DNA from 2 places in the Bacillus sp. GW823-FHT06B01 genome. Region 2 is predicted to be linked to the other one. Evidence: riboswitches for the same ligand, from Rfam matches in the RefSeq annotation. Region 2 holds a riboswitch; the other holds the start of a gene.
What was found. Region 2 has a riboswitch for cyclic di-AMP ahead of AC1Q8N_RS13135 (hypothetical protein). Riboswitches for the same ligand answer to the same signal wherever they lie in the genome.
Positions count from the first base shown of each region.

Region 1 (15,790 bases), 1.0 Mb from region 2:
GAAAAGAAAGTGAAATTAGACGAAATAAACTTTCAAATTGTAAAAGATACAATGACGGTTGTTAATTTATACGAAGCTGGTGATTTGGATCGAGTGCCTATTAATTCTCAATTTGTAGACAAGTATAAGGGAAGCAAGGACTTACATATGTCGAGCGATTCAGGAATTGCTATGCTACGTTTTAATGAAAAAAATAGTGCGTTAGCAAATAAAAAGGTGCGTCAATCTATTTCATTCGCGTTAAATAAAGAAGCTTTCGTTGCTCACTTTATTAATAACGGGGCAAAACCTGCAAGCGAACTTGTACCGGCTGGTCATATAAATGAAGAGACTGGCAAAGATTTTAGAAAAGAAAACGGAGATCTTTCTTCATATGATTTGCAAAATGCGAAAAAGATTTGGGAAGAATCAAAAAAAGAGCTTGGAGTAGAACAAGTAAACCTAGAGTTTTTAACGTTTGAACAAGATAATGCAAAACGTATGGCAGAATATATAAAAGGTGACTTAGAAAAGAATTTGCAAGGATTAACGATACAAATTAAACAACAGCCATTTAAGCAAAAATTACAGTTAGAACAAACAGGAGATTACGATATATCTATGGCAAATTGGGGACCGGATTATAAAGACCCAATTAGTTATTTAGAACTCTTTACGACGGATAATCAGAATAACAAAATGAATTATTCTAACCTTCACTACGATGAATTAATAAAGAAAGCGAAAAGCGATTTTGTACTAGATCAAAAGAAAAGATGGGAAGCATTGCAAGAGGCCGAGCGTATTCTGCTAGAGGATGCTGCAGTTGCACCGCTTTATCAAATGGGATCAGCTTACGTACAAAAGGATTATGTAAAAGGAATTGAGAAGCATCAATTTGGTGGTGTTTATACGTATAAGAATGCTTATATTGCTAATGAATAAATACAAAAAACCTTACTTTTTAAAAAGTAAGGTTTTTTTAAAGAGTACATGGAATAAGGGAATACAGTACAAATCAGCATAAAAACAATCTCTTGTTGTAACTATGTTTGTTTTTAATTATATAAAAAATATTAGATTATATATTTTGTCATTGATATACTTAAAAGGTAATTGAGGTATTAAGATGAATCGATAGCGATGTTTGTGTATAATTATTTGAGTATTATAAAAATAAGGGAGCTTAAGTATTTGATTTGAACGGGCTTTTTCTATATGAATTAATTGGTATGTATAATACTTGGGGATATTAATTTGGGAATCTAGGGGGATCCTTTGAAGCTAGAAAAAGCAGAGTCAAATTCCATGTACCATTAGGTCCTGGTGTAGGTTTATGGGGATTTGGTTTAGAAGTTAATGTTAAGGAATAAAGGGGATAATTAGTATGAATAAGAAAGTAAAAAGATTTAAATATTTTATGGTTGTATTAGCCTGTATTGCAATTTTGGGTACAATTTTACCTAATGCATTAGATCCAAATGAAACATTGGCAGGTAACATCTCAGTTGCAGTTTTTGGTACAATGGGTACTTGTTTATTATTTTCTATTACTTATTTTATTATAAAAACAGCTATTTTAAGAGGTGGGAAATAAGATGGTACAAAATTTAGAGTTAGAAATTTAATTCATATACATAAAAAAGGAGAATTTCTATGAAATTACTACGTTTATTTATGATTCTCACTCTTGTTGTATTGTTAAGCGCATGCAATACAGCAACACAAGTCACAAAGGTTCAAAAAAATGGCGAAACGACTTTAAAAATTGGTTCGTTGCAAGGGTATTACGATGTGCAAACGATTAAAGCTGAAAAAGGAAATGTGGAAATTCCTTATGAAGCAGCCGTTGAAGAAGGTACGATTTTATTGCAAGTTACAAAAGGTGATAAGGTTATTTATGAAGAAGAAGTCACTTCTCAACAAGAAGGTCTGCTTTCTTTTGAAGCGCCAAAATCCGGATCATATGATTTAATTGTACGAGTGAAGGGTGAAAAAGAGAAAGCAAAAGAAATTCAAATACATACTAAGCTATGAAAAAATGGCAAGTGGAGTGCACCCGCTTGCCGTTTCTATTTTCGGTTGATTCTATCACAACAAATGTTTATTAATGTAAGAAATGCTTCGCTGAGTCCTGCTGTTTATTCCGTCGAAATTCCTGATGAAGTTAAAATAAGAGATGAACAAAAGAATGTGTTACAAACTTGGGATGTTAGAAACGAAATTGATAACTCTCTTTTACATGATAAAAAGACTCGGTTTGATGCATTTGTATTTGAAAGAGATATAGATGGTAAAGGGGGCATAAGGTGATAATCTTTTTAGAGAAGATGTCCCAGACCATACTACTGAAATTGATTATATATGGGGGTAAATAAGTTGAAAAATATTGAGGTTCTAAATAAATACATTGAAGGGTTTTCGAATACTCTCCCTACGTGGTTAAAGTATCTAATCGAGGCAGAGGAGATACATCAAAACTATGAGAATGTACAAGTACTTGGTGAATTAAAAACAGATGCGGTGTTGTACTATGTACACCGTACGCTGCAAGTGTTAGATGGATTGTCTTTAGATGAAGAAGCGTATCGCATTATTGAAAAAGTACTAACGTATAGTGAGCTTGCAAAGGTAGGCTCTTTAAAACAGCGAGAGAAATGGAAGAAGAACGGAATCAATCTATTGGTACATAACGAGGGTTCTGCTGATATCTTTAGTGATATTCAGTTTATCGAACATATAGAGACAAACTTAAACTCTACTGAGTATTTGTTTGTTCGAGATTTAATAAGAACACATGGATTAATCGGGCAGTATATCCGCGGAGAGGCTCGTTTGGACTCTCATGTTGATTTAATTAACACATATAAAGAAGAATACGGAGACGTTAGGTTAAAGGAGATTCTATACTATCTTAACCAATGCATTATTGAGGGCGTATCAAAAGCTTTGTGGAGTGAAGTGAAGAACGATGTGAAGATTACAATTGATGGCCTGTTTGATGGTTATGTGGAGCCATTTACTTCTCGCATACATAGACTCACACCAAAACATAAGGAGTCAGCATTTGAAAAAGATATAATTATGGGGAGCGAGAAGAGTGACGTTCAAACATTCTTATCCGATAAGGATTTGTGGTATGTAGAACCGTCTATGCATGCTCTTAGCTTCGAGGATATTTGGACAGTTTTTGTTATGTTAAAGAATGAGATAGGCACTAGAAAGGTTCAGCATATCCATTTCGAGAAATTGATGCAGCAGTTGCACTATGATTTCAAAGGCGAGAAAAAGGACAACGTGTATCGTAAGCGGGTTATTGAGAAGTATCTACGGGAGTACCGTGAGAACGAGAAGCCGAATACAACGCATGTTTCTTTTGAGGTTAAAGTAGATGAAGATATGAAAACTGCATATGTGTCGTTTCAGTTTTCTGCTGTAGGTGAGGCGTTAATTACCTTCTGTGTAGAGGCAGAAAAGATAGATATGATGCATGCTCGGGCAAATGTACTGCTCTTTGATTTCTTCGGGTTACGTAAGGATGCATATGATAGATTCCATAACGAAGAAGTGTATTTGGAGCATATGAATAGTTCGGCTGATGATAAACGAATTATTCTTGATTATATAAAGGGAGATACGATTGTAGATGTCGGATCCGGTGGTGGTGTTATGCTAGACATGATTGAAGAAGAGACCGGGGATAAACGAATATACGGTATCGATATTTCCGAAAACGTGATTGATACGTTGAAAAAGAAGAAACAGGACGAAGGTCGTTCTTGGGACGTCATTAAAGGGGATGCAATCAACTTAAGTAGCTCGTTTGATAAAGAATCGGTTGATACGATTGTATATTCTTCTATCCTTCATGAGCTGTTCTCTTATATCGAGTATGAAGGTAAGAAATTCAATCATGAAGTAATTAAAAAGGGGCTCGAGAGTGCTTACGAGGTGTTAAAACCAGGAGGTCGTATTATCATTCGTGATGGCATCATGACCGAAGATAAAAGGTTAATGCGTGTGATTCGTTTTAAAGATGCGGACGGAATGAAGTTCTTAGAGCAGTATGTCCGTGAATTTAAGGGGCGTATAATCCAGTATGAGGTACTGGCAGACAATACAGTCAAAATGCTTGTTAACGATGCGATGGAGTTCCTATATACATATACATGGGGCGAGGATTCCTTCGTTCACGAGGTGCAAGAGCAGTTTGGAATCTTTACGCCAAAAGACTATAAGGATTTCGTAAAGGGTATCTTTGGAGATAAAGTAAACATCGTTCAAGCTATGAATTATTTACAGGATGGATATACACAACATCTTAGCGAGAAAATCGATTTTAAAGATGAGTCTGGGAATGCGGTTGTGCTACCGGATAGTACGTTCTTTATGGTTTTAGAAAAGAAGTAATGATATTGAAAACTTTTAAAAAGTTTAGTTTGTGAGTTTCGATATGTTTGTGGAGGATCTCGTTCTAAAGCATATGCAATGACGGGAGAGTACATGGACAGCTATACATTCCAAAAGCATTGCGAAAACAGAAAAAGAACGTAAAAAAGGGACATGAGTAAGAGTATGCTCATGCCTTTTTTTAGATTATATAATTTATTGTACTTCGCATCAGTCGTATGATGATCTAAGAAATGAAAAACGCTCGGTTTCCTATTTTTCGTTAAAAATCCACTATCTTGATTCATTATGCTGAAACGAGTTTTTACGTATAATTTCTATTAAACTCATTTTAATAAAGAATAAAAATTCGTATCATATGGGATATCATCTTGATACATATAATTTTTTAGAACGCCTTCTTTTTCAAATCCTAATTTTAATAGTACTTTATTGGAAGCTTCATTTTCAAGAAATACAATTGCTCCGATCCGTTTTAAATGAAGTGTGTGGAAACCATATGATATAACTTCAGAAACAGCCTCCGTCGCATATCCTTTTCCCCAGTGTTCAGGGAGAAAGGCATAACTTATATTGGCTCGTTTATGCTCAGAAGACCAATCGTGAAAACCAATGGTACCAATGAGTTCTTTATTGTCTTTTAATTCGATTCCCCACTTTATACCGCTTCTTGCATTGTAACTCAGCTTAAAGTTATGAATGACTTGTTTCACATGATCAACATTTTGTAATGGTTTTTGGCCATAATAGCGCAGTACATCAGTATTAGAAAAGCATTGTAGTATACTCGGTGCATCTTCTTCGGTAAGATCTCGTAAAATGAGTCGGTCGGTTTTTAATATAGGAAACATGCTTTCACTCCATTTCTTCTGAAACTAGAATGTGTTGTTATTATATAATTTAATCTGAAAAAAAAGATTATTCAAGAGGGAAGTATGGTTTTAATTTGTGATAAAATTGATTGTGGAATATATTTCAAAAAGAGGTTTATATATGGAGAAAAACTCGATTTTAATTGTAGATGATGATCAAGATATTGTTCGATTTGTTAACGCGAATTTAATGCAAGAAGGTTTTAAAGTTTTTAGTGCTCATAACGGAGAAGAGGCTTTAAAAATAATAAATAATAACAGTATCCAACTTGCTATTTTGGATATTATGATGCCACAAATGGATGGGATAGAATTGTGCAGAAGGATTAGAGAAAAACATAGTTTACCAATTATGTTCTTAAGCGCAAAATCATCGGACGTAGATAAAGTAATTGGATTTAGTACTGGGGCAGATGATTATATTGTGAAGCCGTTTAGTACAATTGAATTTATAGCGAGAGTGAAAGCTCAATTAAGAAGGTATACATATTTCAATCAAAATGCTGTCCAAGTAATAGAAAAGAAAATAAATATTAGAGGTTTAGAAATAGATGAAGTGTCTAGAACAGTAATGTTATATGGAGAAACAATCAATCTTACGAAAACTGAATATGATATTTTGTACTTAATGGCTGCTGCAAAGAATCGTGTGTTTACTATTGAAGAAATATATGAGAGCGTTTGGAAAGAAAGAGCCTATGAAAGTAATAATACAGTAATGGTTCATATTGCAAGATTAAGAAATAAAATTGAAGAGAATCCAAAAGAGCCGAAGTTTATTCAAAATGTTTGGGGAGTCGGATATAAAATTGAAGATTAAATCATTACAAGGCATTAGAACTAAGTTTTTTATCGCATTCATATGTAGCATTTTGTTAGCAACTGTAAGTATAATAGCGTTTCAAATTGTAGTTGGAAATATATATAGTCATGTTACTGCATTAGAGGAAAAATATTCATTGTTATATTTAATGGCTTTTTTAACTTTTACTACAATATACTTTGCATTCATGACAAAAACAATGATGAAAAGGTTATCTGAAATAAATAAGAACGTGAAAGAAATAAGTAATGGTAATTTTGAAATACATATACCTATTTCAAAAAATGACGAGATTGGTGAATTAGCAACGAATGTTAATAGAATGGCCAAAAGTTTAAGAGAGTCTATCGAAAATGAAAAAAAATCGCAGGAAATGAAAAATGAAATGATTAGTAATATTTCTCATGACTTACGAACACCTGTAACATCTCTAATAGGTTACGCGGACCTGTTAGGAAATCAGCTTCATTCAAATGGAGAAGAATGTGAACAGTATGTAAGTATATTAAAGCGAAAAAGTTATGAATTAAAAAATCAAGTAGATGATTTATTAGAATATTGTCAAATAAATTATAGAGAAATCGAATTACATAAAAGTGTAGTAAATATGAAAGCGTTCATTGAACAAATCATGATTGATTTTGTACCACTACTAGATGATGCCGATATGAGCTTTTGTATTAACGGTGATAAGGAGTTACATGTGGAAATGGATGTAGCGCTTATGGTGAGGCTATTCGAAAATGTAATTAGTAATAGTATTATGTACGGGAAAGATGGAAAGGATATCTTAATTCAAGTTTCTAAAAAAGACATGAATGCTGAAATAGAAATTAAAAATTTTGGACAATGTATTCCGGATGAGAACCTTCCTTACGTTTTTGAGAAGTTTTATCGCGGTGAAAAATCACGTAGCTCTCATACGGGTGGAAAAGGAATGGGACTTGCAATTGCGAGAAGTATAGCAGAGCTTCATAAAGGGGATATCACTGTGTGCAGTAACGAGAAAGAAACTGTTTTCACTATCGTTTTACCGCATTATAAAGAATTGTAAGAAAGTCGTAAGTATTTCTTTTATATGTCGTAATTTTCACTTCGTATGATGTAGTACAAGGATAGGAGAGTGGGGATACAACATGTGGAAGAAATATGTATTGGTAATTTTAGTTGCGTTTTTAATGATAAGTTGGAGTGTAGTTTGTTTAGCTAATGGTGTTATATCAGTCATTGTTTGGTGGAGTATACAAGCCTTTAGCTTAGTATCAATCTATATTTTGATAGGGTCAGCATTACTATTTGCGTGGAAAGGCATTTTCAAAAATCGAATAGATAGAATATTACTCTTCATAGTTCTTTTCTCTATAATTGGAGCTTGGCCTTTAGGATGGTTTGCTAACATAGGGGGACTTGCTTATCCAGCAGATGTACATTCTATGAATCCTAAAGCAGTCGTTCGCTTTCCTTTGAATGAACGAGCATTAGTGGGCTGGGGTGGTGATCGATTAGAAACGAACTATCATGTTATAAAACCAAATGAACGATGGGCATATGATATTCTTATTCCGCCTGCTGAAGTGAAAAGTAGTAAGTTAGAGGATTATGGAATATATGGAGCGAAAGTAATGGCACCAGCTTCAGGAACAGTTGTATCAATCAATAACGATGAAAAAGATGTAGTTCCAGGAGAGGATGATTTTCGGTCAATGGCGGGGAATCATATTTATTTGCAACTAGATGAATCAGGGACATTTTTGATTCTTGCCCATTTAAAAAAAGGATCAATTAAAGTGAGGGAAGGCCAACATGTAAATGAAGGAGAGGTACTTGCTCAAGTTGGTAACTCAGGAAGTTCAAGTGAGCCGCATTTACATATTCATCATCAAAGGCAGGATCCATCCAAGGTGAGCATATTTCTTTCGGAAGGATTACCACTTTACTTTCGAACTGAAAAAGGTACGATAATGCCAGAAAGAGGTACATACATAAGTGGTAATGAAAAAAGGTATTCCAGTTTTATTGGAATACCTTTTCTCATTACCCTACAAATGTTTGATACAGTAAGAAAATATTTAAAATGATAACAAGTGCAGCGATGATCCAAGCGATAAAGGTTGTTATGCGGTGATTAACGAGCGCACCCATAATTTTTTTATTGCTTGTAAACATAATAAGTGGCACTAATGCAAAAGCAATACCGAATGATAAGACGACTTGGCTCATGACTAGTGCGTAAGTTGGATTTACACCTAAAGCGATAATAACTAATGGTGGAATCATTGTAATGAAACGTCGTAAATATAACGGAATATGCATTCGAATGAAACCTTGCATAATAATATCACCTGACATTGTACCGACAGACGAGCTAGATAGTCCTGCTGATAAGAGCCCAATTCCAAATAAAGCAGCTGATACAGGACCGACTAAAGTACTGAACTGGTTAAAAGCAACATCAAGGTCTTCAACATGTAAACCATTTTTAAAGAATAGTGCGGCAGCAACAATTAACATACTCGCATTGATTGCTCCAGCGATAACCATTGCGATAATGATATCAATAAACTCGAAACGGAAAATTTTTTTCTTTTGTTCATCAGTTGTTCCGATCACGCGGCGTTGTGTCAATGCAGAATGTAAATAGATTGCATGTGGCATAACTGTCGCACCTAATATCCCTGCTGCAAGTAATATACTGTCTACACCTTGGAATTTTGGAATAAATAGTCCTGAAAGAAGGGGACTTAATTCTGGTTTTGCATAAAAAACTTGAATCCCAAATGCTATTACTACGATAAAAATCATCCCTGTAATAATAGCTTCTAGTGGGCGAAATCCTCTGCGTTGAAACTCAAGAATAATAAATGATCCGACTGCTGTAATTAAAGCAGCTGGTAACATCGGAATTCCAAATAATAAATACAATCCGAGTGCTGCCCCGATAAATTCCGCTAAATCTGTAGCCATAATAACGAGTTCACCTTGAATCCATAAGCCAATAGACACAGGTTTTGGAAAGTGTTCGCGAGCGATTTCAGGTAAATTATTTCCCGTAGCAATTCCTAATTTAGCTGATAAAGTTTGAATTAATACTGCCATTAAGTTAGAGGCGAATATAACCCATAATAGTAAATATCCATATTGTGAACCAGCTGCGATATTTGTAGCAAAGTTACCAGGGTCAATATAAGCTACGGATGCGATAAAAGCGGGTCCTAAAAACGGTAACAGTCTTTTCCATCCTTTCGTTTCTCCACTTAAAGCTAAGTGTGCTGATTGAACAGTTGTACTTTGAGAAGGGACTTGTTCATCTTTTGATATATCTTTATTCATAGTAGTTTTCCCCTTTGAAATGTTAACTTGATGAAATTATTGTAAGTATTCTTATTGTTTATTTCAATACATTTAAATGTATGAGATGATATTTTTATCCCGCTTTAATGGGCAGTAAGACCCCCACCTCAAAATTCAGCGAAAGCAAAGAAGTTAGGAGGGGGATCAACTGCCCATAAAAGTCCGATTGGTTCAACTAATAATCAGTGGGGGATGAAGAAAACCTCCACTGATTAAAGTTTCACTTTATTTGAACACAAATGTTTCCTTAGTGCAAATTATATGCCTTGCTACAATAGATGGTGTCGTGTTATAAAAAAATGGGAGTTTATGGTGTGATCACATGGGGAAACATAATGAATTAAAGGACTAATTTTGAAATTTATGTGAACATAGAGCCTATATTACAGCATATTAATTGATGGAAATGAAATTGTATGATATATAATATATTGGGATTACAACATAACCATAGTGTTTTGTGATGTAATCTTGTTTTTATTTTCGTTAACTTATAGAAAAAATTGTAAATAGAAGAAAATAGGCTAAGTACAATTTAGTATGTATTTTCTTATTATATATGTTTTGATATGAACGTTAACTTATACATGATTTTAAAATTTAGATAGGTGGTAGAAATAAATTGGCAACTACAAAACCATATAGAGTATTACTATATTACATGTACACAACAATTGAAAATCCAGAAGAATTTGCTGAACAGCATTTAGAATTTTGTAAATCACTTGAGTTAAAAGGAAGAATTCTTGTAGCGACAGAAGGAATTAATGGAACTTGTTCTGGAACTGTAGAACAAACAGAGAAATACATGGAAGCAATGAACAATGATCCACGTTTTGCTGGAATCGTTTTTAAAATTGATGAGGCAGATGAACATGCATTTAAAAAAATGCACGTACGCCCTCGTCCAGAGTTAGTTACACTTCGTCTAGAAGACGATATTAATCCGAAAGAAATAACTGGTAAATATTTAGAGCCAACAGAATTCTATGAGGCAATGAAACAAGAAGATACAGTTATCATTGATGCACGAAATGATTATGAGTTTGATCTAGGTCACTTTAAAGGTGCGATTAAACCGGATATTGAATCATTCCGTGAGTTGCCAGATTGGATTAGAGAAAACAAAGAAACACTTGAAGGTAAAAAGATTTTAACATACTGTACAGGCGGAATTCGTTGTGAGAAGTTTTCTGGTTGGTTAGTTCGTGAAGGTTACGAAGATGTAGGTCAGCTTCACGGCGGTATTGTAACGTACGGAAAAGACCCAGAAGTACAAGGTGAGCTTTGGGATGGACAATGTTACGTGTTCGATGAGCGTATCTCTGTGCCAGTAAACCAAAAAGAGCATGTTATCGTTGGTAAAGACCACTTTACAGGTGAACCTTGTGAGCGCTATGTAAACTGTGCAAATCCAGAATGTAATAAGAAAATTTTATGTTCTGAAGAAAACGAAGCGAAACATTTACGTGCATGTTCTCATGAATGTCGTGTACACCCACGTAATCGTTATATCGTTCAACACGAATTAACTGAAGAGCAAGTAGCTGCTGCATTAGAGAAAATCGAAGCAGGGAAGTAAGCTAAATTATTGTAATAAAAAAGTACTCCAAATTTTATTTTGGAGTACTTTTTTTACTATGTGTTTTTTATCAGTTTTTGTCGGTAAGTCGATATATCTTAAAAATCGCTGATAAAAATTTCATTCACTGAAATGCTCTACGTATTTGTAATTTGAAAATCACCCTTTTTAATGTTTATCATCTTTCTCTTTAACAGCAGAAAGTACAGTTTGTTTTACCCATGATTTTCTTCGTTTATATTGTAGACTCCATTGGTATAAACTTTGCGCACCTAAAATAAGTGAAATGACTATGCCGCTAATTGCTATTAAAAGCGCGAAAAATTCAAGTGGCGACGAGATTTTGTTTGAATCGGTGTTTCTTAAAAGATCAATCATAGTAAACCCTAACATTTGGCCTACTACAGAGTAGAGCGTTAAAATTAATAATAATAGACTATCTTTTTTAGAGGCGACATTTTCTTGATATTTAAACAAACTGTCAAGATTTTGTTTTGCATTCGAGTATAGTACCTCAATATTAAATAGTTTTCTTAAGCGGAAGAAAATATCTTCACTCTGTGATTGGGATACTAACTCTAAAGAAAAGTAATTTGCTGTAAATGAATTGATTGAATAAATTAATTGCTCTATTTCATTTGTATCTTGTTCAATGTTTAGTTCAGCATAAGCGTTGGCCATCTTTAATAAAACAACTTTATGAAATAGATTTAATAACAAAGCGTAATAAAACTCCCCGTACATTTGACTAGCAAGTTTAGCGATTGCTTGCTCACCTTCATTTGTTATACATGTAAAAATATGTTCTTCCATAACAAAGTAGCGATTAGGAGCCCATCTTTGATAAGAATGTTTTGTTAAATAATCTTGAATATAAGGGATGTTATTTGCGCTAATATACGGATTGCCATCGTCTGTTAATCCGGAAAGACTGGAAGTTCGGTATACATCGATTATATGAAGGTCTGACTCTTTATTCACGGATAATAAAGTTTGTACATACATTCTTTGGTCTTCAAAGAAAGGAAAGGTTTGAAAGTAAGAGCTCCGCAATCTCTTTTTCTCAAAGAAGTCTGTTACACCATGAAATAAATCACCGAATATAAGTTTTTCCACTTGTGAGTATTGTTTTCCGTTACATTCAATACAAATAGTCTCGTTTGTATCATTTTTAGTTTCAAGTACACGGAAGCGGGCGGCGAATTCGATTGCTTCTGATAATGTCATGTTTGGAGCGGTTTCTACTTCTGTCCGAATTGTTAAGAAGCCAAGCTCATAAGGGCAAAGTGTTACATCAATAGAATGAATCTTGAATGGAACAGAAATCAAATTTGTTGTTAAATGTCCAGTTAAGTTAAGGTCTTTAGAATAGCGTTGTAATCCTTTTTGATGCTCTGAGTGAGGAAATAGAATTTTATTTGTAAATGAAAGATAGTATGCTTCCATATTTTGATGTGAAACTTGAAACTTTCCGTAGTATGTATTTTCATTTTCAAGATGATCGAGTCGAAAAGGGCGAAAATCATTTTTCTGTAAGAAAGGGAACATATTTTGTTCATATCCGGTTTTAAAAGAAAACGGGAATATAAATTGAAATATAGCTGTTGCTACATCTTTTTCCTCGATTGTCTGTATTGCCTCCATTTACATTGTTTCCTTTCATATATGCTATAAAAACAACATGCCCAAATTTATTTGAAAATAACCACTGTTTTATACTTGATTAAGAATGAAAATTCAGCTTATTTAGTAGAGGACATGTATAATGTTATGTATACTACATGTTATAAAATTGTATTTTGAAAAGGGGGATGTTGTATGCGTATTTTAGTATTAGGAGCTGGTGGCGTCGGAGGATTTTTTGGTGGCCGATTAGTCGAAAAAGGGGAAGATGTTACGTTTCTTGTTCGTAGTAAAAGAAAACAGCAATTAGAGGAAAAGGGACTTGTTATTCGTAGTGTGAATGGGGATTTTTCCTTCCAACCGAAATTAATAACGAAAGAAGATCGAACTTCTCCATTTGATGTCATTTTATTTTCAACAAAAGCGTATCACTTAAACGAGGCGATTCAAGATTTGAAGCCGTTTGTAGGTGAAAATACTGTCATCATTCCATTGTTAAATGGTATTGCTCATGTATCACTATTACAAAAAGAATTTGGTGAAGAGAAAGTGATTGGCGGTCTATGTTTTATCGAGACGACGTTAAACGATCAAGGAGAAATTGTACAAACTAGCGCTGCCAACAGACTTCTGTTTGGAGAAATGAAGTTTCAAGATTCAGAGAGAATACAGCATATTGCTAAAGCATTTGCAGGTACGAAATCTAGTTTTGTTTTAAGTGAAAATATTATGCAAGATATGTGGCATAAATATTTATTTATTACTGTAATGTCGGGTGTGACGACATTAATGCGTGCACCGATAGGACCGATTCGCGAAAGTGAAGGTGGACGCGATTTTATCCAAAACTTATTTGAAGAATGTGTGCAAATCATGAGATCTATGAAAGCTCCAGTTAAGGATGGAATTGCCCAAGAACATATGAAAACAATCGATAAAATTTCGTATGATATGAAGTCATCGATGCAGCGTGATATGGAAAAAGGTTCGTTCATTGAAGGCGAGCACTTACAAGGATACTTACTAGATGTAGCGGAACAATTTTCTATAGAAGCACCATTATTAGGGGCAGTATATCAAAATTTGAAAGTGTATGAAGAAATGACCTTTCACAGATCAGCAATACAATTGGATGTATGAAAAATAAAAAAGAAAGCAATATATAAGTGTATTGCTTTCTTTTTTATGACAAATTATTTATTTCTTTTCGTTCTATCTGTCAAATTTATTTCCTGTTCACGTTTACCGTATAATTGATTAATTTCATTTGCTAATGCATCTAAATAGGAATCGGAAAAAATAGGCTTCTTTTCTTTAGACATATGAGTCTCCTTTATCGATTTTTTAGTATTCATTATGTATATTTACCAGCGGATTATGCGCAATCATTTAAATTTTTTCTTTTTCAAAATTTTTGTTTACATTTTGAAAATAAAGGAGTATTATAATCCACAGTTTCAATTTTCTAAATCGCTGAAACCGCATGGTGCGGGGGACCCGTTCTTATGGATTAGTACTTAATCCAATGGGGTGAATCCTTGAAAAAGGTAGGGCTACTCATAGGCCCGAATCCGACAGCTAACCTCGTAAGCGTTATATTGAGAAGGAAGGTGGAGCTTGTGCGACAAAAAAAATAATGTCTACAAGTCTATTTCGTTATGGCTTGTAGACATTTTTTGTTTTCTGAAGAAATCGTTTACCCGCTGTAACTAGCAGAAAAGTTCGTACAAAATTATTGGAGAGTGGACAGCAGTGGTTTCATCAATCAAAAGGTTTTTAATTGGAAGGCCGTTAAAATCAACTGAGTTAGGAGAGCAAAAGCTTAATAAAACGAAGGCGTTAGCTATTTTATCTTCTGACGCATTGTCATCGGTTGCATACGGACCAGAGCAAATTTTAATTGCTTTAGCAGGTCTTGGAGCGATTGCTTATTGGTATTCAATTCCAATCGCTGTTGGGGTATTAGTGTTATTGACAGCCCTTATTTTATCTTATCGTCAAATTATTTTTGCTTATCCTCATGGCGGAGGCGCGTATGTTGTATCAAAAGAAAATTTAGGGATGAATCCAGGGTTAATAGCTGGAGGATCTTTATTAGTCGATTATATTTTAACTGTTGCAGTAAGTGTGTCCGCAGGTACAGATGCGCTCACATCAGCTTTTCCAAGTTTACATGCACATAATGTAATCATTGCGATTATATTTGTTATATTGATTACTATTTTAAATTTAAGAGGGGTAACGGAATCAGCTTCCGTTTTAGCATATCCTGTTTATTTATTCGTTTTAGCACTCTTTATATTAATTGGTGTAGGTATTTATAATATTATAACTGGTCAAGTTTCACCGACATTACATTCACCGATTGGAACACCAGTTGCAGGAATTAGTTTATTTTTACTGTTACGAGCATTTGCTTCAGGAAGCTCTGCTTTAACGGGTGTTGAGGCAATATCTAACGCAATTCCAAACTTTAAGGATCCTGCACCTAACAATGCAGCGAAAACATTGCTTGCAATGGGTGCATTACTTGCCGTTTTATTTTCAGGAATTGTCTTTTTAGCTTATTATTACGGAATTAATCCAAGTAAGGAAGTAACAGTTGTTTCACAAATTGCTGAACAAACTTTTGGACGTAATTTCATGTACTATTTCATACAAGGTACAACTGCTTTAATATTAATTCTTGCTGCTAATACAGGTTATTCTGCATTTCCACTATTAGCAGTTAACCTTGCAAAAGACAAATTTATACCGAGAATGTTTACGATTAGAGGAGACCGCCTAGGTTACTCAAACGGTATTATTATACTTGGGATAGCTTCGATTATTTTAATTGTAGCTTTCCAAGGGCAAACAGAACATTTAATCCCGTTATATGCAGTAGGTGTATTTATTCCATTTACACTTTCTCAAACGGGTATGGTATTAAAATGGCTTCGTGAAAAACCTGAAGGATGGGCTTTGAGATTAACGGTTAATTTAATTGGTGCAGTTATTAGTTTTATCGTAATGAGCATGTTCTTTTTAACTAAATTTGCACAAGTTTGGTCAATCCTTATTTTCTTACCTGCCATCATCTTCTTGTTCCATAGAATTAAGAAGCATTACGATGCAGTGGGCGATCAATTAAGTTTAAAAACTTGTGAA
Region 1 covers NZ_JBXAHR010000003.1:1,006,533-1,022,322, forward strand. The annotation lists gene AC1Q8N_RS18410 (peptide ABC transporter substrate-binding protein) at 1-924, shown strand, start outside; gene AC1Q8N_RS18415 (hypothetical protein) at 1,367-1,576, shown strand; gene AC1Q8N_RS18420 (BA_1872 family lipoprotein) at 1,636-2,016, shown strand; gene AC1Q8N_RS18425 (hypothetical protein) at 2,080-2,292, shown strand; gene AC1Q8N_RS18430 (class I SAM-dependent methyltransferase) at 2,344-4,389, shown strand; partial or broken gene AC1Q8N_RS18435 (radical SAM/SPASM domain-containing protein) at 4,417-4,550, shown strand; gene AC1Q8N_RS18440 (GNAT family N-acetyltransferase) at 4,716-5,240, opposite strand; gene AC1Q8N_RS18445 (response regulator transcription factor) at 5,383-6,081, shown strand; gene AC1Q8N_RS18450 (sensor histidine kinase) at 6,071-7,138, shown strand; gene AC1Q8N_RS18455 (M23 family metallopeptidase) at 7,221-8,162, shown strand; gene AC1Q8N_RS18460 (Nramp family divalent metal transporter) at 8,119-9,414, opposite strand; gene trhO (oxygen-dependent tRNA uridine(34) hydroxylase TrhO) at 10,058-11,017, shown strand; gene AC1Q8N_RS18470 (hypothetical protein) at 11,186-12,661, opposite strand; gene panE (2-dehydropantoate 2-reductase) at 12,836-13,780, shown strand; gene AC1Q8N_RS18480 (hypothetical protein) at 13,834-13,962, opposite strand; cyclic di-AMP (ydaO/yuaA leader) riboswitch at 14,102-14,248, shown strand; gene AC1Q8N_RS18485 (APC family permease) at 14,393-15,790, shown strand, end outside.
Region 1: it holds a riboswitch for cyclic di-AMP, as region 2 does, so the genes downstream of both, AC1Q8N_RS18485 (APC family permease) here and AC1Q8N_RS13135 (hypothetical protein) in region 2, are expected to answer to the same signal.

Region 2 (15,790 bases):
TAGAAAGAAAAGAAATAAAAAATGCCATAAGAAGAATGACTGAAAACAGTTTGTTGTTTTTTATATTTTTAAAAGCTAAATACATGTCTCTGCTCCTTTTAGATAAGAAGGAGATGATGAACATCCCCTTCTCCTTATCCAAATATTTATAAAGACAACTGTTTAATGCTTTTTACCACTGTAATCGTAAGTTACCATTACTATCAAAAGTACCTTTGTGTGTATCTTCTTGATAGTCATTATTCTCATTAGCATAATGCTCAGAGTATAGTCCTTTTGCACCAAAGGAGTTATATGCACCATTACTCACAGTTGCGTTTAATGCTCTTCCAGATTCATGGGATCCTAATTTGTCTGAAGCGCTTTCAATATATGAATTATTTCCATTTGATTTAATAAAAGAAATTGCTACTGAACAACGAGATGCATTTTGATTCGTAGTAGTTTGAGCTCTGTAAGATAGTAGGTTACCGCTTTTGTGACCGCTTAGAGTTGGATAGAATGCACTTGTTGAGATTGATGTTGCTAATAATACTAAAGTCGTAATTGAAAAAACTTTTCCTTTCATTAACAATCACCTCATAAATTTAATAGTTTAGTAGCGCTACATCATCATAATATCCTTCAAATAAATTCTCCTCAATAAGACACCCCTATGTTTTACAAACTCTTTAAACACTTAAACATTTATACATTTTTCAAAAGTAACGGATAAGCAAGCAATACAAAAAAGGCTGCAGAGAATTTCTTCTCCACAGCCTAATACTTATTCTTGCAAGAACGCCTTTAAATCTGCAAACTGTCTCTTTGCATCTTCATAGCCTTGCTCATATAAACTTTGTAATTTTGCTGTATCTTTTTCCATACGATCTACTTGAAGCGGCACTTCTGGGCGAATAACAAATAAATTCCCAGCTTGCTCTTCTTTTTCAATGTAGTGAAGTGTTTCATTATATACTTCATAACGATTCAACATCGTGTTCACAAGGTTCGGATATTTTTTATATGCTTTCGCTGCCACCCATCCAAACTTTGACTTTTTCTTCGCGTAACCATGATTTCTCGTTAAAATAACGACTGATTTTTCAAACCCATCTTCCTGTGCTTTACGAACTGGAATTGGATCAGAAATCCCGCCATCTAATAACTGCTTACCACGGTAATTTACTACTGGTGCAATGAAAGGTAATGAACTAGATGCTTGTAATAAATTTAGTGCATCATCATTCGTTCCTTCTTTTTCAAAATAAACAGACTGTCCTGTTTCACAATCCGTCGTTCCTACAAGGAAACGCTCTGGGCTATTAAAGTATGTTTCAAAATCAAACGGTACATGCTTTTCTGGAATTTCATGAAAAATGAAATCCATATCAAATAGCTGACGTTTTTTCCATAAGTTTTTATATGACAAATATTGTGGGTGTGATGCATAATCAATATTGACCGTTTTATTTCTATTTCTTTGTCTGGAAAGATACGACGCTGCATGACAAGCACCAGCTGATACACCAATTACATATGGAAAATATAAATCTTGTTCCATAAAGTATTCTAATATCCCGCCCGTATATACACCACGCATACCGCCGCCTTCTAATACTAACCCCGTATTTTCAAGCATGTTATTCTCTCCTCTTTATATATTGACTCTTTAATTATTCACCATGTTAAGTATCTTTTTCTATTATATATGAGTTTTTTTAGAAATTATATTCAAAAGGCTTGAAATAAAGGAGTTTTTTCTTCCAATTATATTCCCAAATGACCGGAGACATCCTTTATAAACCTTTGAATAAGATCTTGTTCTTCTTTCGTATATCCATCTAAAAGTAATAGCCACTTTTCTTCAGCTTGTTTATGCAATTTATCATGAGCTTTATATATTTCATTTCCACTTTCCGTTAAGCGGAAGAAAATTTCTTTTTGATTATCTAACATTTGCATCTTCTCAACGAATTGCTTTTGAAACAACTTTGTACAAATTTTAGAGATTGCACCCTTCGTCATTCCCATTTCTGTCGTAATAGCAGTTACATTCATCAGAGCATTTTTTCCGATACACTCGATAACATGTAATTCAGATAAAGACATACCACTTATACCTGTCTCACGAAGAAATTTTTCATTTTGTCCTTTCAAATGTTCTTCTTTTTTATGCAAAAGTGTACGAATGTCCGAAAGTATTTCCATTTGTTTCGTTGCATGATCCAATCCGTTCGCCCCCCTAAGTTTCTAAAGAAACAATTTAACTATATACCATTTTAAAATCATTTTTTCATATTTACAAGTGAGAAAATCATGTTAAAATAATTTTAGTTTCCCAGGAAACCAAACAACAAGGAGGTTAATATGATGAAAAAATCCAAACTCAATTTCATTTTATATGTTGTCTGTATGAGTGCCTTACTCGGTTCCTTCGCTCAAAATATTTACACACCTATCTTGCCTATGATTCAAGCTTCTTTTCACACTTCTATTTATCTTGTAAATGTAACAGTTTCACTTTTCACATTCGTTCTTGCAATTATGCAGCTCATATATGGACCTTTAATCGATACAAAAGGGAGAAAATATGTCCTTATCCCTAGTTTAATCATTAGTACAATTGGTTCAATCGGATGTGCTTTTTCGGCGAACGTTTATTTATTTCTATTTTTTAGGGCTGTTCAAGCTATAGGAATAGCAGCTATCCCTGTAGTTGCAGCAACGATTATCGGTGATTTATTTGAAGGAAAAGAGCGCGGAGAAGCGATGAGCCTATATCAAATGTTACTTGCTCTCGCACCTGCAATTGGCCCTCTTATAGGTGGTTATCTCGGCAGTATAAATGGCCATTTATCCGTATTTTTGTTTCTATCTACACTTGGCATTCTCTTATTAATTATAAACATTTCACTACTTCCAGAAACAAAACCAACTGTAATTAAGCAACCGCAAGCAAAAAAGAAGTACTCGTTTATCTTAAAAAATAAAACTGGATTTTCTATTACTCTTATTGGCTTCATTCAATTTTGTATTTACTTTTGCTTCCTCGTTTTTTTACCAAGCATTTTAACAAATTCATTTCACTTAACTGCAAGTAAAATTGGTCTTATATTTGTACCGATGTCCCTTTCTATTATGTTAGGAAGTTATTGCTACAAGCTTTTGCAAAAACGCCTCACAACAAAGCAAGCTTTATTCATCACTAGTTTCTTCAATATTATATGTGTCACTTTATTCTCTTTCACATATAGCATCAATATCTCATTCATCATTATCGTTACATCTTTATACGGTTTTAGTATGGGACTTTCTATGCCAACTCACACTACTTTATTAACGGAAGAATTCGTACAAGAACGCGCAACTGCTATCGGTATGTACAACTTCATCCGCTATCTCGGTATGGGCACAGGGCCAGTTGTAGGTGGATTTCTTGTATTTAATCAAAATTACTTTTGGATTTTCTTCCTAGGTGCAATTACATTTCTATTTATCATTTTATGCGCAATGAAAATGCTACGTTTTCAGGCTGTACAAAAAGCAAAATAGAGACCTATAGATGGTCTCTATTCTAAACTCTTTGATCCGCAACGATATGAATATCAATGTACCTCGTTTCTCTCATAATTTCATTTACAATTGAACCTTTTCGAATTTCTTCCCATCTTGTTCTTGCTGATTGTCCGAGTAAAATTTGCGTTACTTGTAGTCTTTTCGCGACTTCAATAATAACATCCGCTGGCTTTCTTCCTTTTGCCTCTTCTAAAACAAAACTCGCATCGAATTGATTCGTTAGCAACTTCCACTCTTCAATCGTTTGCCTTTTCCCTGCTGAAAGGGACTCTATATTTTCCCTTTCAACATTTAATACATACAATTCAGCATTTAACCGATCCGCCATACGCCAACCTCTTCGTATTAACTTCTCTGCTGTTGAACTGTATTGTACACAAACGAGAATTTTTTCTTTCACACCAATCGGTTCTATAACGGTTTGGCTAATTTTCTCGTCCATATCATCGGCAACTTCCCGAAGTGATAATTCTCTTAGTGCCCCTAAATTATTAAGCGTGAAGAAATTTTGTAAGCTTTGCTCTATTTTTTCTTCCTTATATATCTTCCCGTCTATTAATCTCTTCCTTAATACTTCCGGGGTTGCATCAACGAGCTGAATTTCATTTGCTTTTTGTAAAATAAAATCTGGAATACGTTCTCGCACTTTAACATTCGTAATTTGAGCTACAATGTCATGTACGCTTTCTAAATGTTGAATATTAAACGCTGATAATACGGATATACCAGCGTCTAGCAATTCCTGTACATCCATATAACGTTTCTTATTTTTAGATCCAGGAATATTACTATGCGCAAGTTCATCCACAACAACTACTTGTGGTGCACGTTTTATAATTCCTTCTACATCGAGTTCATAAAATACTTTCCCTTTATAATCTATTTCTTTTAAAGGAACTTTTTCTAAATCAGCAATTGCTTCTTCTGTCTCTTTTCTTCCATGCGTTTCAATTAAACCAATTACAATATCCATACCGTCTTTTTTCATCTCTCTGGCATCAAAGAGCATTTTATAACTTTTTCCTACTCCTGGAGCCGCTCCTACATATAACTTTAACTTCCCACGATTCTGCTGACGAATATATTCTAAATACTCTTCTGGTGTTCGCCTTTGAAAAGTTGGTTTATAGTCATCTGCATACAAAATACTCACAACCTTTCTTTTGAAACAACACTACCTCAATCCGTTAGATTGAGGTAGCACTGTTACTATTTCAGTAATTTCTGTAATTCTAAATTTAACTTTAAAACGTTCACGCGGTTCTCTCCAAATAAGCCAAGTGCCGCACCTTCCGTTTGATCTTTAATCAACTGATTTAACGTTTCTTTCGGAATATTCGTTATTTTTGAGATACGGTCCACCTGTACCGAAGCTGCCTGTGGGCTAATGTCAGGATCAAGCCCTGAACCTGAATTCGTCACTAAATCGATCGGTACTTCTGTCACTGGAACGCTCGGATTTTGTTTCTTCCACTCTTCCATACTTTTTTCTACTCGTTTCTCTAAATCTGGATTAGACGGTGCATAGTTATTTGAACCAGATGCTTCTGCCTTATATTCAATACTTGAAACACGCCCATGAAAATAACGTGGGTCTGTGAAATTTTGACCGATTAATGTAGAACCAATCACTTCATTTTTATCATTATATATTAGACTTCCATCCGCATTATCCTTCATTACCGCTTGTGCAATACCAGTTACAATAAGCGGGTATACAAGGCCGCACAACACTAAAAATGTAAAAGTAATACGGATGATTGGTGATAGTATACTTTGTTTCTTCTCCATCTTTTTCCCCTCTTCCTTATATGAACAAGCCGACAATTATATCAATTACTTTAATTCCAATGAACGGTACAATAACCCCGCCAAGTCCATAAATAAGTAAGTTTCGGCTAAGTAGTGCATTCGAACTCATCGGTTTATATGCGATACCTTTCATCGCTAATGGAATAAGTAACGGAATAATAACTGCATTAAATATTAATGCTGATAAAATCGCTGACAGCGGTGATGTTAGTTTCATAATGTTTAATGCTTCCATTTGCGGAATCGCAAGTGTAAACATTGCTGGAATAATTGCAAAATATTTTGCGATATCATTCGCAATACTAAACGTCGTTAACGCACCACGCGTCATTAACAATTGCTTACCAATCCCTACAACCTCAATAATTTTTGTCGGGTTCGAATCTAAATCAATCATATTCGCTGCTTCTTTCGCAGCTGTCGTACCACTATTCATCGCTAATCCAACGTCAGCCTGCGCTAATGCCGGCGCATCATTTGTACCATCACCCGTCATCGCTACAAGTTTCCCTTTATCTTGCTCTGCTTTAATAACCGCAATTTTATCTTCTGGCTTACACTCAGCAACAAACTCATCTACCCCTGCTTCTTTTGCAATCGTTGCTGCTGTTAACGGGTTATCACCTGTACACATAACCGTTTTAATCCCCATTTGACGCAATTGCTCAAAACGCTCACGCATACCTGGCTTTACTGTATCCTTTAAATAAATTAAACCGTAAATACGATTATCCACTGCAACTACAAGTGGTGTCCCGCCCTCTTTGGAAATGAAATCCGCTTTTTGATTTACATCTTTTGGAATTATTCCACCTTGTGATTGAACCCATTCAATCACGCTACCTACAGCACCTTTTCTCACTTTCGTTCCGTCCTGTAAATCGACACCACTCATTCTCGTTTCTGCTTTAAACGGAACAAACTCACCTTGTTCTGCAATTTCTCGATTATATGATATAGATTTCATTTTTACATATTCTATAACTGATCGACCTTCTGGTGTTTCATCTAAAACTGAACTAATCGCAGCCCATTTTCCTACTTGCTCAATCGTTTCATTTCCTACAGGAAGCAATGTATGAGCCATTCGGTTCCCGAAAGTAATCGTACCTGTTTTATCTAAAATGATTGTATTAATATCACCCGCAGCTTCTACTGCTTTACCCGACATCGCTAACACATTGAACTTTGTCACGCGATCCATCCCGGCAATACCAATTGCTGATAATAAACCACCAATTGTCGTTGGAATTAAACAAACTAACAACGCTACAAGTACAGCTGTCTCAATTTGAAACCCTAAATAGTTTGTAAAAATCGGCAACGTCACAACAACGATTAAGAAAATAAGCGTTAAACTCGTTAATACTGTATTTAAAGCAATCTCATTCGGCGTTTTTTGACGAGCAGCTCCTTCTACTAACGAAATCATTTTATCAATAAATGATTCACCAGGATTACTCGTAATGACAATTGTAATCTCATCACTGACGACCATCGTCCCGCCTGTTACGGAACAAAAATCGCCGCCCGCTTCTTTTATTACAGGAGCTGATTCCCCTGTAATCGCAGATTCATCAACAGACGCTAATCCTTTAATTACTTCCCCATCACTCGGAATCATTTCTCCTTGTTTTACAATAACAACGTCATCTTTTCTCAGATCAGTCGCTGAAACTTGAACAATTTCTCCATTTTCTTTTACAACATTTGCAAACACATCTTTCTTCGACTGTTTTAAAGAATCGGCTTGCGCTTTCCCCCGTCCTTCCGCTAACGCTTCTGCAAAGTTAGCAAATAAAACTGTAAATAATAGAATGAGAGAAACTGTTATATTAAACCATCCTGGTACACTACTAGAACGACTTGGAAGAAACGATAAAATGAACGTAATGATAAATCCAATTTCTACAACAAACATAATCGGATTCTTTATCATGACTTTCGGATTCAATTTCGCAAAGGATTGCTTCATCGCGTGTTTCACGATGTCACGATCCATCGTTTTCGCTTGTCTAACTTCATCTTCTACAGCATGTATTTGTGAATCATTTACTCTCTTTTCTTTTACTACTACCGGTCTCATCATTTACCCTCCATTACTTCAATGTAAGAAATTCTGCAATTGGGCCGAGTACTAACATCGGGAAGAATGTTAATGCACCGACAATTACAATTGTTCCGATGAAAATGCCGCCAAATAAACTATTATCCGTACGGAACGTTCCGACTGTTTCTGGTACTACCGTCTTTTCTTTCAATGAAGCTGCAACAGCTAGCATCGTAATTAAACTGAAATAGCGCCCTAAAAACATAACTAAGCCAGTTGTAATATTCCAAAACGGTGTATTATCCGCTAACCCTTCAAATCCAGATCCGTTATTCGCAGCTGACGATGTGTATTCATATACCACTTGCGTTAAACCGTGGAAACCAGAATGAGAAATGGCATCCGTTCCTAAACTTGTTGAAAGAGCTAATGCTGAAAACCCTAAAATAAGCAGTGGATGAAATAGTATCGTTACCGCAATTAATTTCATTTCCTTACCTTCAATTTTCTTACCTAAAAACTCTGGTGTCCGTCCAACCATCAATCCAGATATAAAGACTGCGATAATCGCATACATAATAATGTTCACAAAGCCTGCCCCAACGCCGCCATACACTGTATTTAACATCATATTTACGAGTGGTACTAACCCGCCAATTGGTGTTAACGTATCATGCATCGTATTAACGGCTCCTGTTTCAGCAGCTGTCGTCACTGTTGCGTATAGGGAAGAAAATACTGTTCCAAATCGTACTTCTTTTCCTTCTGTACTCCCTTGTACATGTTCGATGCCCATTCCATTTAACGCTGGATTCCCATGTAATTCAGATGTAGTAATCGTTATAAATCCTAGTAAAAACACCATGAATAGTGATACGAAAAGGATACGACCTTGTTTTTTATTTCCTACCATTCGTCCGTACGTAAATGGAAGTGCTGTTGGCAATAACATCATAAGCATCATTTGTAAAATATTACTCATTTGCCCTGGATTTTCGAAAGGATGTGTAGAGTTTGCTCCGAAAAATCCACCGCCGTTATTTCCGAGTTCCTTAATGGACACGAATGATGCAACAGGCCCACGTAATATACTTTGCTTTACCCCATCGATTGTTTGTGCTGTAACGGCCCCGTCTAACGTTTGTGGTACACCAAGTGCGACAAAGACTAGTGCCGCAATAAATGCGATAGGAAGAAATACTCTCGTTAGTGCTCTCGTAAAATCAACGAAAAAGTTACCGAGTTCCTTCCCAGCAAGCCCTCTTATAAACGCCATTACAAGTGCTAACGTCGTTGCTGGTGCTGCAAACATTAAAAATGTAATTCCGATTAATTGTGATAAATAAGATAAACCATTTTCACCGCTATAATGCTGTAAGTTTGTATCAGCCATAAAACTAATTGCTGTATTAAAAGCAAGCGTAGGCTCCATCCCTTCAATGTGTGCTGGATTTAATGGCAATACTCCTTGTAGTCTGAAAATGAAATATACGACAACAATCATAAATCCATTTAATAAAACTAATGACAATGCGTACTGTTTCCACGTTTGATTGTATTCTTTTACACCCGTAATTTTAAAAATAAGTTTTTCAAAAGGCCCGAATACTTTATCTAACTTTTTACTACCTTGAAAGGCTTTCTCTAAATAAATCCCCATTGGCTTTGCCACAAGAATAAACAACAGCATGGTAATAACAACTGCGACCCAAATCATAATGAATGATTCCCCCTAATTAAAACTTTTCTGGATTTATTAATGCATACACTAAGTACACCGTAATTGCTGCAACAATAGCCGATAAGGCAACCGTCATGATTGCTTCCCTTCTTTCACAACTTTATCTGACCAACTTGCAAGACTTACCATCGATGCAACTAACACAACAAAAATCCCGATCATTACAACATCTAACATAGCCACTCCTCTTTTCTGTAAAAATTTACCATCTAATTATCAAAAAAAGAACACTAAGCTCTACTTAGTGTTCGAAATGAACAACACAAAGTAAACCTCCTCTCTAAACGCTTACGAGGTTAGCTGTCGGATTCGGGCCTAAAGAGTAGCCCTACTTTCAAAACTGAAAGATTCACCCCAAGTGACGATGCACAAAATTGGTTCCCCCGCTCCATTTCTGGAACTCAGCGATTTTAGGTTTTTTTGGAAATTTTATGAATGATTTATGAGAGTAAATATACTCCTCTATATTTAACTTGTAAAGAGTCAAATTACTGAAAATAAGAAAATATTCATCTATTTAAACGCTTACATTGAGTGTTATTAATATTATTTCATCTGTTTTCTCGTCTTTTCTTTCTTTTTCACAGAAATGATCTTTTAAATACGAAATAAAAAGAGCGAATGACATGAAGTGCATAGCTTGTTGCACTTAGCATTCGCTCTTTTTTTTCACTATTTATTCTCCACGCAAAAACGCGCGCAAATTTCTCCCACGAATATAAACTTGTAACAATTCTGCATGTAGCTGCTCATATTCGATAACATCTGTTTTTAAATATAAAGCATCTTTCGATGGCAATATGATATAGGGCCTTGGAAAAATGGGATCAAGCACCACCAATTCTTGAACTCGCTCTACTGATACGGCCCAACGATTCGCTATATCTCCTAGTAACAACACCTTCATCTTTTTCCCCCGCCCTATTCAAAAAATAAAAAAGAAATATTATCACAATTCGTAAACACGACAAATGTAGCTCCAATTGTTTCATAGAGCCTCGCTGGATATCGTTTATTCCTTGTAACAACAGTAATAGGTGCTTGAAAAGAAAAGTGAATGTGTTCTGTGAAGAAACTAATGATTGGAAGCTCATCCCCTAGTAAAATCACCTTCTTAATACACTCACAAATACTAGTAAAATCTTGCGCCTTACTACAGCTATAAGTCCAATCAAACCCACAATTCCTAACTTCAGCAGCTATCTCTTCATTTGCTGTAAAAATAATTAACTCATGTTGAAATGCTACTAAATCTCTTAAACTATTTACCTTGCTTTCTTCCCCAACACAAATAAGTGTTAGTTCCATGTACCTCATCCTCCTTAGCATAAAAGAAATCCAACATAGATTGATATTCCCCTATACTAATCAGATCGATGAAGTGATGTATCCATCATGGCACCGTCCTCTCTCAAGACGCTTACGAAGTTAGCTGTCGGATTCGGACTTTGAGAGTAGCCCTACTTTCAAAATTGAAAGATTCACCCCTAGTGACACTGCACAAATTGGTTCCTCCGCTCCATATAATTGGACTCAGCGTATTACAAAAAATATATTCTGGCTGATATATTACTCCTGTAATTGGAAAAAGTAAATAGAAAAAAAGCCAGTTACAAAACTGACTTTCCACTTACTTATACACGCGTTTTATTCACTTTATATGCAAAATGATTCGTCGGCCCATGACCACTTCCAATATTCAAAGGCTCTTCAATTGCTATACTAATAAATCGTTTAGCTTCTTGAACTGCCTGTTCAATCGAGTATCCTTTCGCAAGTCCTGCTGTAACCGCTGAAGCAAATGTACACCCGCTTCCATGCGTTTGCTTTGAAGGAATTCGTTCACTTCTAAATTCAATAAACGTTTTCCCATCAAAGAGTAAATCAATTACTTCATTACCTTGATACTCTGCATGGCCGCCCTTCATAAGTACGTATTTCGCACCTAATTCATGCAATACTTTCGCAGCTTCCTTACTATCTTCAACATTATGAATTTCCATCCCAGTTAACACTTCTGCTTCAGGAACATTCGGCGTTACAACTGTTGCTACTGGTAATAAATGTTCTTTTAATGCTTGTACTGCTTCTTGTTGTAATAATGATGCACCACCCTTGGCAATCATAACAGGATCTAGTACAATATTATTCCACCCAAACTTATTAATATGTTCTGCTACAATTTGAATAATTTCACTGCTAAATAACATTCCTAGTTTCACAGCATCTGGTGTTAAATCCGTACCAATTGAATTCAGCTGTTCCGTAATACCTTCTAACGGAACTGGATACACCCCTTGAACTCCAAGCGTATTTTGAGCAGTAATTGCCGTAATAGCCGTCATCCCATACACACCAAGCTCTTGGAAGGTTTTTAAATCTGCTTGAATGCCGGCACCGCCTCCACTATCAGATCCTGCAATCGTTAAAGCTTTATTCACTTTCATCCCACTCATCCTTTTCTATCCAAAATAGCGATGATAAATTGTTTTTGCTTCGCTTATATCTTTCGTTCCATGTACAAGTACCCGGCCATCTTTAAAAGCAACTAATCTCTTTTCCTCCACAGAAAATGATAATAAATATGGATTTACATTCAAATCATTCACACGATCTTTCAGCAACTCTTTATATCGTTCAAAATCCATTTCTTCTTTATGAGGTGGTCTAATTTGAACTGTATTTCTCCCGCATAAAACCGCTGTTTTCGATGTATTTTCTTTATTTAAATACGGGTATATTGCATTCTCTCCGCACGAAGGACAATTATGCTTACGAAGCTTTTGCACATTCATACATGAGTATTCATTCTTCCATACATCAAACGACACAAGTCCATCTCGAAGTGATTCGTAATCTTCCACTAACAATTTAAGAGCTTCCGTAACTTGATGAGAAACGACGAGAGATACAGCAGGAGATATAATGCCCGCTGTATCACATGTCGCCCCGCCAAGCGGAATCGATTGTAATAAACAAGATAAACATGGCGTTTTACTAGGAAGAATTGTGTAAGAAAGGCCGTAACTCCCTACACATGCTCCGTAAATCCATGGAATGGAATACTTTTGTGCTATATCATTCACAATAAAACGCGTTTCGAAATTATCAGTTGCATCAATAATTACATCAACCTTTGTCACGAGTTCTTCTAATTCCTCAGCTGTTACATCTTGAACGAGAGCTTCTACTCTTACTTCACTATTAATTTCTGCTAGACGCTTCTTTGCCGCTACAGCCTTCGGTAGATTATTCTCTACATCGCTCTCTGCATACAATTGTTGCCTTTGTAAATTACTCCAATCGACATAATCTCGGTCAACAATCGTTACTGTGCCAACACCTGCTCTTACAAACATCTCTGCATTTGCACTACCTAATGCACCTGCCCCGATAATGAGTACATGCTTTTCTCTTATCTTTCGTTGCCCCTCTTCTCCAATTGGAGAAAATAATTCTTGGCGAGAATATCGATTATTCAACTACGCTCATTCCTTCTAAAGGACTACTTGCTGTTGCACAACGTTTACGTGCAATACGCCCCGCTTCAAATCCTAATCGTCCTGCTTCAATACTTAACTTCATTGCTTGTGCCATTTTTATTGGATCTTTTGCTCCCGATACAGCAGTATTTAATAACACACCATCCGCTCCTAATTCCATCGCAAATGCCGCATCAGCTGGACTACCGATACCAGCGTCAACGATAACTGGTACTGTCGCTTGTTCAATAATGAAGCTTAAATTTAACGGATTTACAATACCAAGTCCTGAACCGATTGGTGATGCTCCTGGCATAATTGCATGCACACCTAGTTCTTGTAATTTACGTGCTAATACAACATCATCAGATGTATACGGAAGAACGATAAATCCTTCTTCTAGTAACATTTCAGATGCCTTTAACGTTTCTACTGGATCAGGTAATAACGTTCTATCATCACCAATAACTTCTACTTTGATCATATCGCAAAGCCCCGAAGCTTTTGCTAATTTTGCAATACGAACAGCTTCTTCAGCATTTTTTGCTCCAGCTGTATTCGGTAATAACTTATATTTTTTTACATCAAGTTTCTCTAATAAATTAGGCTGCTTTGCATCAAATATATCCATACGACGTACTGCGAACGTTAAAACCTCAGCCTCAGATACATCAATTGCCTTTTGCTGTACATCAAAATCAGGGAATTTCCCTGTTCCTAATAAAAGTCTAGAATGAAATGAAAATGGTCCAATGTTTAACATAATCAACCGCCTCCTACGAAAGTTACAATCTCAATTTGGTCTCCATCAAAAACAGATGTATCTGTATGATCATCTTTTTGTAAAATATCTTTATTACGCTCTACTACTACAATTCTGTTATCTAACTCTAAATGTGTAAGTAGCTCAGCTACTGTTTTTACACTCTCTGGCACTTCCATTTGATTACCATTAATTTTTAAATTCAAACTTCCATCCCCTTTCTAAACCGGTTTAGAAAGCAATGAATCTAGCAAGTGATTCTCCTGCTTTCCTTCTATTAAATCAGCTATATACTGACCAGAAACCGGGCTTAATAAAATGCCATTTCGATAATGTCCAGTACAAGCATATAAACCTTTTATTTCTTCATGCTCTCCCATATAAGGAGCTTCGTGATTTGATTGTGGCCTTAATCCTGCCCATGTGCTTTCCCACTCTGCTTCTTTTAAAGCTGGCAATATTGTATAAGCACGCTCTAATATAGAAGTAATACTTTCTGGTTGCACTGTTTTATTAAACGTATGAGGCTTCATCGTTGCTCCAATTACGTAACGTCCACCACGCTTTGGGGCAATGTAAAATCTTTCTTGGAAAATAGGCGCCTTTAAAAGTGGTTTTCTACTTCTTACCGCTACTACTTCTCCTTTAACTGGATATGTACCCCATTCGCGGTGAAAATAACCTAGTAACTTCGTGCTCCATGAACCACCCGCAATCACAACTTTCTCGCATGCTATAATACCTTCGCTCGTCACAATCCCTGTCACTTTATTATTTTCAATACGAATATCGAACACTTCTGTCTGTTCATATATATCAGCACCCGAAATTGATGCGGAATGTGCGAATGCTTTCGTAAGCTCTGGTGCAATAACATGACCATCTTTTGGATAATATACAGCACCTATAATTGACTCAGATAGACACGGCTCTTTCTCTCGTAAAAGGTCTCCCGTTAGAAAGTAAGAATCTTCACCTGTTTTCTGCTGCCAATCCATAATGTGAAGAATTCTTTCCTTCTCATTTTCATTTTGGGCAATGCGATAAATGCCCTTCTCTTCATACCCAATATCGATGCCTGTTTTTTCACGTAAAACTGCTGCAAGTTGTGGAAATATAGCACGGCTTTCTCTCGCAAGTTCAAATAGTGGGTCATATGCATCCCATTCCGCCTGAACCCCAAGTAAACCAGCGGCTGCTTTCGAGGCTTCAGATGCAATTCTTTGCTTCTCTATAATCGCTACTTTATGTCCTCTTTCTGCTAGAAAATGTGCAACTGAACTACCGATTACACCACCGCCAATTATCGCTACATCATACTTCTTACACATGTTTTTCCGCCCACTTTCTTATTGATTCCTTATAAGATTTCGCTTTGCTATACGGGTTACTACTACTTATAATCCCAGACATAACAGCAATACCACTGACACCGTTAGTAAGAACATCCCCTGTGTTTTCCGTGGTGATTCCTCCAATTGCTGTAATCGGTATGGATAAACACTTTGCAATGTCTGAAACTTCTTCAAGCCCTCTCGCTGGCACACCTTTTTTACAATCTGTCGGAAATACATGACCATAGACGAGTGAATCCGCTCCATTCTTAAATGCATCGATTGCCTCTTCTAAAGAATGTACAGAATAGCCGACATGCAAATAAGAAAACTTTTCTTTCACTGACCTTACATTTGCGCTTCGATATCCTAGCTGCACGCGCGGAATGTTTAATAAAATAGCGATATCAATTCGATCATTTATCACTATTTTTGATGCCGGAAAGCCTTTCTTCAAAAGACTTTCCACACCTTCATACAAATCCTTCGTACTTTTCTCACGCTCACGAATATGCAAATAGTCAATCTCACTTTCAATTTGCATCGCTACATTCACTAACTCTTCGAATGACATGTGACCATTTGAGATTACATGAAGCTCATTTTTCATATTCATTCGCCTACTTTAAAATATTTTCGAATAACTCATCGGCCGGAACGATTTCTTTCGTCATTCCTTTATCTTTCAGCCATTTATTTTGTTTCTCCCATGACTCTTTTGAATCCGATAAGAATGGTTCATCTTTCGTTTCCATCTTCTCTAATAAAATTTTCATACTTTCTTTTTCAACTTCTGGTACAAGCGGGAAGTTTTCTTTTTCTTGATGATTTAATAAAATATTTAATGCTTCATCCGGATTTTTCTTCATGAAATCATAGCCTTTTTTCGTACCACGTAAGAAGGCTTGCAACGCTTCTTTATCTTTTTTCAACGTTTTATCACCTGTTACAAATACAAGCTCATGATAGTTTGGTACACCGTAATCAGCTGGATTAAAGTATGCTGGTTCATGACCTTCATGACGCATAACAGGTACTTCATGGTTAATA
Region 2 covers NZ_JBXAHR010000003.1:8,443-24,232, reverse strand. The annotation lists gene AC1Q8N_RS13195 (ABC transporter permease) at 1-85, opposite strand, end outside; gene AC1Q8N_RS13190 (hypothetical protein) at 173-568, opposite strand; gene AC1Q8N_RS13185 (patatin-like phospholipase family protein) at 767-1,621, opposite strand; gene AC1Q8N_RS13180 (MarR family transcriptional regulator) at 1,750-2,211, opposite strand; gene AC1Q8N_RS13175 (MFS transporter) at 2,353-3,534, shown strand; gene kdpDN (KdpD-like non-kinase potassium sensor) at 3,557-4,711, opposite strand; gene kdpC (K(+)-transporting ATPase subunit C) at 4,768-5,349, opposite strand; gene kdpB (potassium-transporting ATPase subunit KdpB) at 5,366-7,456, opposite strand; gene kdpA (potassium-transporting ATPase subunit KdpA) at 7,470-9,137, opposite strand; gene kdpF (K(+)-transporting ATPase subunit F) at 9,157-9,237, opposite strand; gene AC1Q8N_RS13145 (SipW-dependent-type signal peptide-containing protein) at 9,234-9,338, opposite strand; cyclic di-AMP (ydaO/yuaA leader) riboswitch at 9,433-9,578, opposite strand; gene AC1Q8N_RS13140 (hypothetical protein) at 9,838-10,068, opposite strand; gene AC1Q8N_RS13135 (hypothetical protein) at 10,083-10,469, opposite strand; cyclic di-AMP (ydaO/yuaA leader) riboswitch at 10,563-10,710, opposite strand; gene thiD (bifunctional hydroxymethylpyrimidine kinase/phosphomethylpyrimidine kinase) at 10,796-11,617, opposite strand; gene thiF (thiazole biosynthesis adenylyltransferase ThiF) at 11,624-12,643, opposite strand; gene thiG (thiazole synthase) at 12,636-13,406, opposite strand; gene thiS (sulfur carrier protein ThiS) at 13,409-13,612, opposite strand; gene thiO (glycine oxidase ThiO) at 13,628-14,737, opposite strand; gene tenI (thiazole tautomerase TenI) at 14,730-15,350, opposite strand; gene AC1Q8N_RS13100 (ABC transporter substrate-binding protein) at 15,361-15,790, opposite strand, start outside.